3 regions of the Chryseobacterium sp. G0201 genome follow, and region 3 is predicted to be linked to each of the others. Evidence: riboswitches for the same ligand, from Rfam matches in the RefSeq annotation. Region 3 holds a riboswitch; each other region holds the start of a gene.
The links. A riboswitch is a leader RNA that binds a small molecule or an ion and turns the genes downstream of it on or off. The one in region 3 is predicted to bind cobalamin.
Positions count from the first base shown of each region.

Region 1: it holds a riboswitch for cobalamin, as region 3 does, so the genes downstream of both, EG348_RS08670 (TonB-dependent receptor plug domain-containing protein) here and EG348_RS00770 (acyl-CoA thioesterase) in region 3, are expected to answer to the same signal.
Region 2: it holds a riboswitch for cobalamin, as region 3 does, so the genes downstream of both, metE (5-methyltetrahydropteroyltriglutamate--homocysteine S-methyltransferase) here and EG348_RS00770 (acyl-CoA thioesterase) in region 3, are expected to answer to the same signal.

Region 1 covers NZ_CP033917.1:1,928,988-1,933,249, reverse strand. The annotation lists gene EG348_RS08670 (TonB-dependent receptor plug domain-containing protein) at 1-1,806, opposite strand, end outside; cobalamin riboswitch at 1,917-2,104, opposite strand; gene EG348_RS08665 (transporter) at 2,383-3,324, opposite strand; gene EG348_RS08660 (cytochrome-c peroxidase) at 3,327-4,262, opposite strand, start outside.
Region 2 covers NZ_CP033917.1:4,415,293-4,419,554, forward strand. The annotation lists gene EG348_RS19830 (hypothetical protein) at 1-222, shown strand, start outside; gene nudK (GDP-mannose pyrophosphatase NudK) at 275-856, shown strand; gene EG348_RS19840 (Crp/Fnr family transcriptional regulator) at 1,627-2,157, shown strand; gene EG348_RS19845 (Lrp/AsnC family transcriptional regulator) at 2,174-2,635, opposite strand; cobalamin riboswitch at 2,790-2,974, shown strand; gene metE (5-methyltetrahydropteroyltriglutamate--homocysteine S-methyltransferase) at 3,194-4,262, shown strand, end outside.
Region 3 covers NZ_CP033917.1:185,367-189,628, reverse strand. The annotation lists gene EG348_RS00785 (cytochrome P450) at 1-869, opposite strand, end outside; gene EG348_RS00780 (XAC2610-related protein) at 989-1,678, shown strand; gene EG348_RS00775 (HD domain-containing protein) at 1,681-2,271, shown strand; gene EG348_RS00770 (acyl-CoA thioesterase) at 2,442-2,825, opposite strand; cobalamin riboswitch at 2,937-3,116, opposite strand; gene EG348_RS00765 (hypothetical protein) at 3,189-3,989, opposite strand; gene EG348_RS00760 (hypothetical protein) at 4,077-4,262, opposite strand, start outside.

The DNA of each region.
Region 1 (4,262 bases), 1.7 Mb from region 3:
TCCAACATATATAAAACTGTAATTAAAAGCCCAATCTTTATAATCCGCCATTAAAGTAAATGTTCCGCTGTGCCAAGGTGTGTAAGGAATCTGATTTCCAAAGAAAGATTCTTCCCTGTCAGAAAAATCTCTTGCACTTTGATAAGTATAGCTTAATAATGGTTTTATTTTTACTTTTCCGACCTGCAGTTCTGCCTGAATATTGACATCTGCACCCAAAATTTCAACATAATCAAGATTCTGCATCGTCCATCGGAACATACTTCCATTAGGAGAAGCAATAATTTTATCCTTAACCTGATTGAAATAACCGTCCACTTTTACATAAAAGCCTTTAAAGAAATTATTATTGTCGTAGAATTTCTGATAGGTGAAGCCAAGATCGTACTGCTCTGTAAATTCGGGTCTTAAAGAAGAACTTCCAATTAAAGTGTAATACAGATCATTGAAAGTTGGCATCCTGAAAATACGTTTATAGAAACCTCGTACCGTAAAATCTTTAGAATCAAAAGGCTGATAGCTTAAAAATGCAGCCGGTGTCCATTCTGTCTTGTCAGGAGATTTGGTATTAAGCTCTACTTCTTCATGGATAAAAGTTCCCAAAACACTTCCTAAAAATTTGAATCTGTTCCATTGATAAGTCGTCGCAAAAGCCACAAGCGAAGTATAACGGGTAGGATAAGAAAATAGTTTCATATCAGCATCCAGCGTATTATACTGAAAGTCTACACTTGCACTCACATCCCAATTTGGAGTAATGGAATACAGATTTGACGAAGAAAGATATAACTCCCTCTGGATATATTGATTCTGAATCTTAATCGAAGAAACCGTATCTACATATTGAGTATAATCGTAGGCAAATTTAGCTTTTAACTGTGTTTCAAATTTGGGAAAGATCTTTTTTCTGAAATTAGCCTGAACAAAATAATTTTCATCAACCATTCTTTGCCCTCTAGCATCAAAACGGTTGTTGACAATAGCTCCGGGAATCCCTCGGTTTGATAAATAGCCGTAACCTCTTACATTCCAGCTTCCGTTATTTACAATTCCATTAATGCTTGTTTCAAAACGTTTTGCTCTGATATCAGAATCAAATCTTTTAAAAATCGTGTCATAAGCAATGGCTCCGTCAGGATATTTTCTCGAGTATCTGTATTTATAAACACCATCACTCTGTATAAATTCTGAACTAAAACTTGCAGAAACCTTATCCGAAATTTTCTGCTCTAAACGAAATGAAGGATTAAAAAGCTCTATAGAACTATTTTTTAGTCTAATAACTAAATTTGTTTTTTGATTTCCTTTAAAACTTGGCGTTTTCGGCTGAAGATAAATAGATCCTGATGACCCGAAATCTTTCGCAGGTTGAAAAATTTCGCTTTTTTGTCCGTTATACAGTGAAATTTCTTCAATATCATCTAAAGAAAATCGTCCCAGATCTACTAAGCCATTTTGTGCATTTCCCAATTGAATTCCATCATAAAAAACTCCGACATGCTGACTTCCCAAACTTCGGATATTGATGGTTTTCATTCCTCCAATTCCACCGTAATCTTTAATCTGAACTCCGGAAAAATAACGCAATGCATCAGCAACCGACTGGCTGTTTAGTCTTTCCAATTGTTCTCCCGAAAGCGTTTGCGCTGGAAGAATTTCTTTAAAATTCTTTTTGTAAATATTGACAGCCTTGATCGATTTCTCTTTTATACTGTCTTTCTTGGTTTGAGAAAAGTATAATTGAGCCGTTAGCACAAAAATTGTGATAATAACTTTATAAAATCCGGAAGTAAATTTTGATACCATTAGCTCTTTGAAAATAATAACGCTAATGGATATAAGAATGCAGCAATGAAAAGCACAGCAATATAACTGCACAGAATCATTGTTGTCCTAAGCTTTATTCCACGAAAGCGTCAAACGTTAAATCTTCTGGCAGGTCTTCTGACTTACTCCATTTTTGAAATCCTTCCCATTATAAAAAACAGTGGATATAATTTTCAAAAACTTTTTTGTGGAGCTTACAGCAGCGGGTCTGTTCCGGATTTACACCGAATTCCCTTTTAAGCGCTTTTTATGGCTCACCAGATTTCGGCAAAGATAGAAAATTATTGGCAGATACAATATTTTAATTAATTGCATGATATTCAATTAATTAAAACAATTTTTAATTTTAATAACGGAATTTTTTTAACGCAAAGTTTAATTTTCAGTTGTGAATATTTTTAAGGAGCAAAAAAGAAATCAATTAAAATTGATTTGATGAAGCTTATGGATTTTTTTAACGATAAACCCCGGTGACTTCGAGAACCTCAGTCACCGGGGTTTTATAAATTGAGTACACAGTTGGTGGCTGAGGCTCTCGAAGCCACCATTATTTATTTAAATCCCAAAATTGATAAAAACACTCAATCGGGATTTTGCTTCAATATCACCTCCTACCAAATTAGAATACGCAGGAAGCATGACTTCACTTCCAAGACTAAACTTTTTATAAGAGGCTTCAAAACCCAATTTTCCATACAAAGCACTTCCTGCGGTATTGGGTAAATCTTCACGAAACTGTTTATTTCGATCATAAACTTCTCCCTGCATTCCTGCTTTTCCTGAAAAAATTACTTTTTCATTGGCGATAAATTGATAGAATCCAGTAGCAGAATAATTCCATTGGTTTCCAAAATCATAATGCTTTTTGTTCTCTGTTTTAATGGTATAATCTGTGTTTAAAAGAACAGCAACTTTATTTTTCTGAAATTTGTAATTCAAAACCATCTGATAATCCCAGCTTCCTGTTCCTAACTGAAAACTTGGATTAACTCCTGTGATTCCTTTTTCATCAAATTTTCCCAGCGGAACTTTTACTCCAATTCCTCCATTTAATTGATGAATATTATCTTTTGAATTGATCAACTGATAAATTCCCATTAGATTTAAATCTCCAATTCCATTAATCTTTATATCACCCTGCATTGTTTTCTTTTCATGAAAATGAAATGGTAAACTCGCATACACACTTAGCTTTTTAGTTAAAGGAATTTTCCCCCAAAGTTGAATGGTATTGAAATATTGATCTTGCGATAAATCCTTTACAAATAGATTCTCTTTCGCTTTATAATGTTGTGCAAAATATTTAATCCCTATAAATTGTGGATTTAATAAAGACTCAAAACCAGAAGAACCGTTTCCTGCAGCGCATCCGCAGGCATCGCAATCATCAAAAACCATTTCATTAAAATCAGTAGGAATATAAAGACTATCACCGATTGTTTTAGCCTGAAATAAATTACATAAAATCAAGCTTATTATTAAAATTATTCTTTTCATGTTTACTCAGCAAATTTTGGATTTGAAATGAAGTTTTTATCAGACAGTGTTTTCAAAAAGGCGATAATAAAAATCTTTTCCTGATCGTTCATCGCAATTCCGACATGTCCGTTTTGTTTTAATTGAGGATCAAGATTAGGATTATCTTCCACATTATCTGAATAGAAATTAAGTACTGCATTTAGTGTGTAAAATCTTCCGTCATGCATGTACGGGGCAGTATATTCAATATTTCGCAAACTTGGAACACGGAATTTCATCCAATCATTTTGATCAAGCGTCACTCGATATCGTCCGGCATCTTTGAATTGCGTATTGTAATACATTCCTGTATTTCTGAAACTTTCATCTGTAAATAATTCTCCACTGTGGCAGGAAGCACATTTCTGCTGAAATAAATTCATTCCCTGAGTTTCTTCTGAGGTGAAATTTTCTTTTCCTTGCTTAAATCTGTCATACTTTGAATCTGCAGAAATCATCGTCGCCATAAATTGTGACAACGCTTTTAACACCCTTTCCCCTGTGATACTTTCATCGCCATACGCTGATTTGAAAAGTTTTTTATACTTAGAATCTGCGCTTAATTTTGAAATTACTTCAGGCATCGAACTATCCATTTCATTCGCATCTGTGATGGGAATAATGGGTTGTTCGTTGAGATTATGAATGACTCCGTCCCACATATATCGTTTTAAAAATGCCATATTCTGAATCGCCGGAGCATTTCTGATTCCAATTCGATCATCAACACCATGACTTACTGTGTGACCGTGATGGGTAAATGCATTTTCCTGAATATGACAGAAGCCACATGAAATGGTATTGTTTCGTGAAAGTCTGCCTTCATAGAATAATTTTCGTCCCAGCTCTACTCCTTTTTTCGTAATTGGATTTCCTGATTGATCAAAAGTCAATTCAGAAAAATAGGAAGGAAACTC
Region 2 (4,262 bases), 580 kb from region 3:
GCTTCTTTTGATGTAAATAATATGAGGATCAACAGTTCTGATGAACTCGTTTCTTTAAGTACAGATCCAAAAATCAAGAGATTTAAGTTAGTCTGTAATGACAGTAAAATTCCAGGAACGCCTATTTACATCATCGAATTGACAAATAAAGGTGCAACAAAAGAGACTTCTTCTGAAGAGTTTATTAAGAATTCTAAACTAACTTATCTTAAACAATTATAATGGATATTAAAATCCATTATTCATCAAAAAATTAATATAGAAAACATTTCTAATGCAAAATAGCAAAGTAAAGATCTTAAAAACAGAAATTTTATCGGACAATTGGTATACTTTAAATAAAATCACCTTCGAAAAAACAAAAAGAGACGGCTCCTCAGAGATTCAAAGCCGTGAAGCCTATGACAGAGGAAATGGGGCTACAATTTTACTCTATAATAAAGATCAAAATACTGTTATTTTGACTAAACAATTTCGATTACCTACTTACATCAATGGCAACTCAGACGGAATGCTTATTGAAACATGTGCCGGATTATTAGACAACGACAATCCCGAAGAATGCATAAAAAGGGAAACCGAAGAAGAAACCGGCTACAAGATCTCAAAAGTTGAAAAAGTTTTTGAATCTTACATGTCGCCAGGTTCAGTAACTGAAATTCTACATTTCTTCATAGCTGAATATTCTAAGGAAATGAAAACCACTGACGGCGGCGGACTTGAGGAGGAAGGAGAAGATATTGAAGTTTTAGAGCTTTCTTTTGATGAAACCCTAGCGATGATAGATTCTGGCGAGATCAAGGATGCTAAGACGATTATGCTGTTGCAGCATGTGAGGGTGAAAAATATTATGTAGAATTTAAATATTACCTTAAAATTAATGCCCAAATTTTCAAAAAGAAATGTAATAGTCATCCTCTGTTTCATTATCGTATTCTCTCTACAAGACTTTGTATTAAAGCCTATTATAAAAGAAAAATACCTATATGATGACTTAAAAATTTTTTAAAATTATTCTTGGAAATACACTTTATCAATTTTTGTAATAATTGCAACAATAATTATTTTCAAAATAAAAAAATCACTTAAATTAGATCAAATTCCAGTAATTATTTTAGCTCTTATAATCTTTGGAAGTAGTTTTTATTTCGGAGTACACAACCTTATTGATAACTCAATACTTTACATAAATTCAATAACGGAAGGATCAAGAATTGTAAAAACCTATCAAGTAATTAATCATAAAGAGAATCAAATCTTTTGGTTAAATAGTAATGAGTCTATTCACGATACAGATGATTTAGAAAAAATTAATAAAAGTAGAATTAGAAAAAATTTAAAATCTATTTTTGAATTTAAAAACAAGGATACTGTTAAAGTAACTTTTAATAAAGGACTAATAAATGTACATTATCTTAAATAATTTTTTCTCAATTCCATAATAACTTTCACCGATCGGTCTCTTCGAAAAAAAACGTTTTAGAGATCCGTATCCTTCCGCGATCCTGATCAAAATTTAATTGAAGTAAGCAATTACTTAAGTTAAATGATTCTAAATATGAGCAGTCATTAAATAGTGACCAAAAAATGACTAATTTCGTATAGACAATTCACTAATAAGCACTTATGTATCTTGATGAAAAAATTCTCTCTATCATACTCAGTGATTTTGAACAGGAAAAATTCGGAGCTAAGGAACTGCTGATCGAAGAAGGCAAGATCGCCCGAAAATTTTACTACGTTGAAAAGGGAGTTACGAGAGGCTGGCTCAATAATGACGGGAAGGAAATCACCTTTCAGTTTATGTTTGAAGGCGCTTTTATTTCGTCCTGGGAAAGTCTTTTTTATAGTTCGCCAAGTCTTTATAACATTGAAACAATAGAACCTGTCCTAGTTTACAGTGCTTCTCTTGAAGAGTTCAGACAAAAAATGGAAAACAATCCTTACATCAAAGATTTCTATTACAATAATTTGCAGCAAAGACTTTTAAAATATCAAAAACTATTTATTTCAAGAATAAAAGATACCCCTGAAGAGCGATACAATCAATTATTTGAGGAATCACCTGAGATTATCCGCAGAATTCCGCAGCATTATATTGCTTCTTATTTGGGGATTACCTCTGTGTCTTTGAGTAGGATCAGGAGTAGAAGATGATTAAATTTTAAAGTTTCTAAATATTCACCCCATAAATATTCTTCACTTCCGCCATCACAAAAGTACTATGCGTACTTCCGATGGAATCTACAGAGCCCAACTTATTGAACACAAAATCCTGATAATGTTTCATATCCCTTACCTGAACCTTTAGTAAAAAATCGAAATCTCCAGAAATATTATAACATTCAGCCACTTCATCGATCTGTAAAATATCTTTGACAAATTCATTTCCTACAGAACGGTCATGAATTTTCAGTTTGACCTGACAAAAAACGGTAAAACCACGATTCAATTTTTCGGCTTCCAAAACGGCTGCGTAATGTTTAATATAACCGTCTTGTTCCAGCCTTTTCATTCGCTCAAAAACAGGTGATGGTGAAAGATTAACTTCTTTAGCCAACTCCTTTACAGTCAATTTTGCGTTTTTTTGGAGGATTCTTAACAGTTGAAGATCCTTTTCATCCAGTCTTTCCACAGAATAATATTCTTTTTAAGATTAATTTTTTCAAATTTACAGAATAAATACCCATTAAATATTATTTAAACAAAATATTATCCTTAATTTTTAAACCAAAACCAATCAATTTACTTAAATCAATATCTTTATCCCAGATTTTGTTCTTTAACATACTTCATCAAACGGAAAAGGTTTTACTTAACGTAGATTAATAGGGAATCGTGTGAAAATCACGAGCTGTCGCGCAACTGTAAGTAACACAAAAAGATTTTTGTCCCAGTAAATCCACTGTGAAAACGGGAAGGATGACAAAAATTGTTACAAGTCAGGAGACCTGCCTGTTCCGAATTGACAATGCTTTCGCGGTTTGAAGCTTTTTGGTCATACAGATGATACTTTTGAACGTATTTTGGTTTAAAATTTAAATTGATTTTTAAACTAATTCTCTTTATTAAAAGAAAAATTACGTCCTCATTGTATCTACTCTATTTCTAAAAACGCTCTCTCTTCGACGGCATTCTGAAGCATTCAAAAAGAACTTTACAATTACTATTTAATTAAAAAGTTTAAAAGAAAATGCAAACACACATCCTTGGCTATCCGCGTATTGGTAGCAACAGAGAACTAAAAAAAGCTTGTGAAAACTATTGGTCCGGAAAAATAGTTTTAGACGAACTATTGGAAGTTGGCAAAACCATTTCCCAAAGCAACTGGAAACTGCAACAGGAAGCAGGAATCGATCTTATTCCTTGCAACGATTTTTCGTATTACGATCAGGTTTTAGATATGACGTTGACAGTTGGAGCAATTCCCGAACGTTATCAGGAAATTGCTTTCAAAAAGTCTGAACTTGACCTTTATTTTGCGATGGCAAGAGGTTTCCAGAAAGACGGTTTGGACATCACCGCGATGGAAATGACGAAATGGTTTGATACCAATTATCACTACATCGTCCCAGAATTTAATAAAAATCAGGAGTTTACATTATTCTCCAATAAAATCATCCAGGAATTCATCAGCGCAAAGCAGGCAGGAATCAACGCCAAGCCTGTCATCATCGGTTTGTTGACGTATTTGTTGTTGGGAAAGGAAAAAGAAGAAGGTTTTGACAAGTTAGATTTAGCCCAAAACCTAGTTCAAGTTTATATTCAAATCTTAAAAGAATTAGAAAATCATGGTGCAGAATATATTCAGTTTGATGAGCCGTTTTTAGCATTAGATTTAAATGAAAAAGCAAAAGAAACGTATCAATTGATCTACGCTGAAATCAGAAAACAGTTTCCAAATCTAAAATTCATTGTTGCCACCTATTTTGATGGATTAAAAGACAATCTCTCATTGGTGACTTCCCTTCCAATCGATGTTTTACATATTGATCTTATTCGTTCACCTGAACAATTGGATGAAGTTTTACAAACCATTCCAAACACTTTAAGTCTTTCTTTGGGAATCGTAGACGGAAGAAATATCTGGAAAAATGATTTCAGCCAATCACTACATTTCATTAAAAAAGCTGTTGAGAAAATTGGTTCTGAAAGAGTTTTTATTGCTCCTTCTTGTTCATTGCTCCACTCTCCTTTCGATCTTGATTCAGAGAAAAATGAAGATATTTTATCTCCCGAAATCAAACAATGGATGGCTTTCG
Region 3 (4,262 bases):
TTTTTTAATTTTTCCTCAGCTTTTGGGTTTTGACTGATTTCAAAAAAGATAAAACTTAAAGCGTTGGCAGTCGTTTCATGTCCGGCAATAAAAAGAATGAGCATTTCATCAACCAATTGTTCGTCCGACATTGGGAGTTGCGTATCTTCATATCGTGTTTGAATAAGCATATCTAGCAAATCGTTCTTTTCCTCTTTTGAAGTTCTTCTTTTATCTAAAATGCTTTGGATGATCGCTTTTGATCTCTTACTTTTTTCAATGTTTTTATCAATAACACCGAAAATATTTAAGATTTGCGTGTAAAAAGGTAAACGAACTTCTTTGGTAGAAACTTCCTGAACTTCTGTGATGATTTTACTTAATTCATTCACCGTATTTTCGTCAACATCAGAACTGAAAAGGGTTTTAGCAACAATATTGAAGGCCAGCGAATGAAAAAAATCGTACAGATCTACCTCCGATTCGCTTTTGAATGATTCAAGAGATTTATCGATTTCTTCTTCCATAATGGAAACAAGATTGGCAATTTTTGCCTTACTGAAACCCGGCTGGATCAGTCTTCTTTGCTTCAACCAATCTTTTCCGTTGTTTGTTAATAAACCTTTTCCTAAATATTTCCCCAAAGTAACAGATTGGATCTCAGATTTATGATAATTTTTATGATTCTGTTTTAAAATATATTCAACAAACTCTTTATCCTGAGAAAAGATGAAGTTTTTATCGGTAAAACTTGCTTTGATATAATAACTATCACCTACAGATTGATGGTTTCCACTGATGACCTCTAATGGATGGTTAAGTCCTTTTAATAAAGAATATAACTTTCTGTTTCCCTTAATTTCTGTCGGATAATTAAATTTTGGATTCATCTTAAATATTTCTACTAAAAATACAATTAATCTCTCAGATAAATAAGCTTTACGATCAAAACCCTTATTTTTGCAATAGTATTTGGTTGACAATTCAACTAAAAATTTTAAATACATGTATGATGAATTCTAGATTTTTATTACCGTTTACACTTTTTGCTGTTGCTGCTTTTGGGCAAAATCATTTTGAATTAAAAGATGCATCCAAAAATTATGACGTTAAAATTAATGTTGAAAACTGCGATAAAGATGAATGCAGAGGAAAAGCTGTCATTGATCTGATAGATAAAAAAACTTCCAAAAAATTTCAGACTTTCACTTCTGAGGATCTGAATTTTTACTTAAAAGAAGATCAGAAACCGACAGCCAATATTATTCAGTTATATGATGAACAAAGTCCATTGATTTTTGATGATTTTAATTTTGACGGAACTGAAGATTTAGCGATAAGAAATGGAAATGAAAGTAGTTATGGAGGTCCGTCATATGAGGTTTACGTTTTTAATTCCACTAAAAAACAGTTTGTAATAAGTGAAGAACTGACAAATCTGGCATATGAAAATCTGGGAATGTTTCAGACAGATTCTGAACGCAAACGTTTAATTACTTATGCAAAATCTGGTTGTTGCTGGCATCTTACGACAGAATATACTGTTGTTCCAAAAAAAGGTTTGCTAAAAGTGTATGAATTGGAAGAGGATGCAACAGGCGGTGACGAAAGGGTAAAGGTGACAAAAAGAGAACTCGAAGATGATAAATGGACAGCCAATATTAAAGACTATCCAATAAGTGAATATTATAAAGATTAAAAATGAAGATACAGAAGGAGATTGATTTTATTTTAGCCGTTGATGCTTTAAAAAATGTACAGAGAAGAAATTATAACGCCGATGATTCGAGAAGAGAAAATACGGCTGAGCATTCATGGCAGATTATTATTTTAGCTCAAATCCTTTTTCCATATGCGAAAAACAGAGCGGATATTGATTTGTTAAGAGTAATCAGAATGCTTTCTATACATGATTTGGTGGAAATTGAAGCAGGAGATACTTTCTTATTTGACGAAGCAGCAATGGTTGGGAAATTTGAAAGAGAAAAACAGTCCGCTCAAAATATTTTCGGAATTTTGGATGAACCATTACGCACTGAATTCTTTAATCTTTGGCTTGAATTTGAAGAAGAACAAACTCCTGATGCTATTTTTGCCTGTGCGATTGACAGAATTATGCCTTTCATCTTAAATTCGCACACATCAGGAAAAAGCTGGACAGAAGCCGGAGTAACCGAAAATCAAGTAAGAAATATGCTTGAAAATGCCATCAGCAGAGCTTCTGATGAAATGGGAGAGGCTTTCCAGTTTTTGATGATCAAGAATTTGGAAACTGAGAAGGTTGTGAGATAATTTTTTCTTTTTATAATGTAAATGAAGTTTATAGTATTACCTTGTTAAGCGAAGCGGCTTTGTTTACCATAATATGAATACAAACCATAAGGAAACTTTGTTTATCCTTGTGATAAAATAAAAAGTAAAAATAGGTTTCGGCGGCCAAAGGCCGCCGAAACCCTAAATATTTATAATATCTGAATTGGCTTTTTAAATTCATCAATCGCCACAAAAGTAAAATCACCCACAATCGCTCTTTCTCTTTCGTAAGAATACATTTGCTCCGTGTAGATCTCTACATTCACTTTCATACTTGTTTTTCCAACATGGGAAACTTTTCCAATTAGTTCCACAATAGTTCCTGCAGGAATTGGTCTTTTAAAATCGATCTTGTCACTGCTTACCGTTACCACTCTTTTTCTGGCAAATCGGGTAGCGGTGATAAATGCCACTTCATCCATCAATTGCATCGCTGTACCACCAAAAAGGGTGTCGTAATGATTGGTTGTGTTAGGAAAAACCGCTTTAAAGATGCTGGTTTCGGATGCTTGAATTCTTTCTTCTGTAGTCATATTTCATTATTAATTAAAGCGAAAAGAAAGAATATTGAAACAAACAGAAAATAACAGGAACACAGAAATTCCTGAAAAACCATTGATCAATAAACTTCAGATCGCGAAAGTTTTTGTCTTAAAGAAATAGGCAGGTCTCCTGACTCGTAACATCTTTATCTCCTTCCCATGCCTCGCACAGTGGATTCTTGATAAAGACTTTCGTTACTTACAGTTGCGCGACAGTTCGTGATTTTCACACGATTCCCTTTTAATCTGCAGTTAAGCAGAACCAGTTTCTAAAAAGCTAAATGTATCGGCTAGAAGCCAACAGCAAAATAACTTTTCGGTGCAAAAATAAGGATTATATGAAAGATAAACGAATTATTCCGGATTATTATAGATGATCTGGCTGATAACTTTTCCTTCTTTGATCGTCCAAAGCGTGGTATAACGGTTTTCGCCTGAACCATTGATCATATAAAGAAAAATGTGATCATTATCGATAGAAGTTACCCCAACATTATTGAAATCCATTGTCGGTTGAAATAAATTTTTAACAGCTTCTCTCACAAAAACAGAACCTCTTCCGGGCTGCTGTACTCTGATAGATTTAATTTCTGTCATACCTTCGGGAAGCTCGTTGCCTATTCCCCAAGGTTTTACTTTATCTATGGTCAGAATTTTTCCGTTAGCATCTTTTTCCTTTTTACGGTAACTCGCGTTGGATGGGTAAACGTCAATAATAACTTTACTTCTTTGGTTAGCCGGAATTTTCGGATCGGTGTTATCTGTGAAAATAAGAGATTTTCCGTTTTTAGATTTGGAAGGCGTGTAAGGTGGTAACTGATCGATATAAGCAATACGGTCTTTGTTCACCATACCTTCTTTGTTCAGAGAGTCATATCTTACGAAAGGTTTTTCGGTGTCGTCTTTATCAGGATATTTTATCCAGATCCATTCTGTTTCTCCGGGAGCAGGTTTTACATAGACAAAAACATCTCCCCGGCGCATACGGATTTTATCCACAATTTTTCGGTAATTATCCTTAGCAACACGTACCATGGCGTAGCCTTCTTCAGCTTTTACAACTCCAAAAGGAACTTTATTTTGTCCTTTCATTAAGCTTAAAGAAAAAACACTGAAAATTGATAAATAAAATACTTTTTTTGCGGAAATCATCATGAAAAATTTTTGACTCTTCAAATATATAAATTAAATGCTTTTCGGGAGGTATTTAAACAATTGCAATTCTTTATTTATAAAGGAAAATTATTTAGAAGAATTTAATTTTAAGGTTGTTTTAAAAATACCACCTCCTTCAAGGTTTTCATTTTTGTCATTACAATTATAACTTACTACACAATTTTTGATATCATTTTCTTTTAAAGCGGATATTATTTTCTTTTTACTATCTATATTCGTACAGATAGAAATTAAAGGATTATTAGAAAAGTT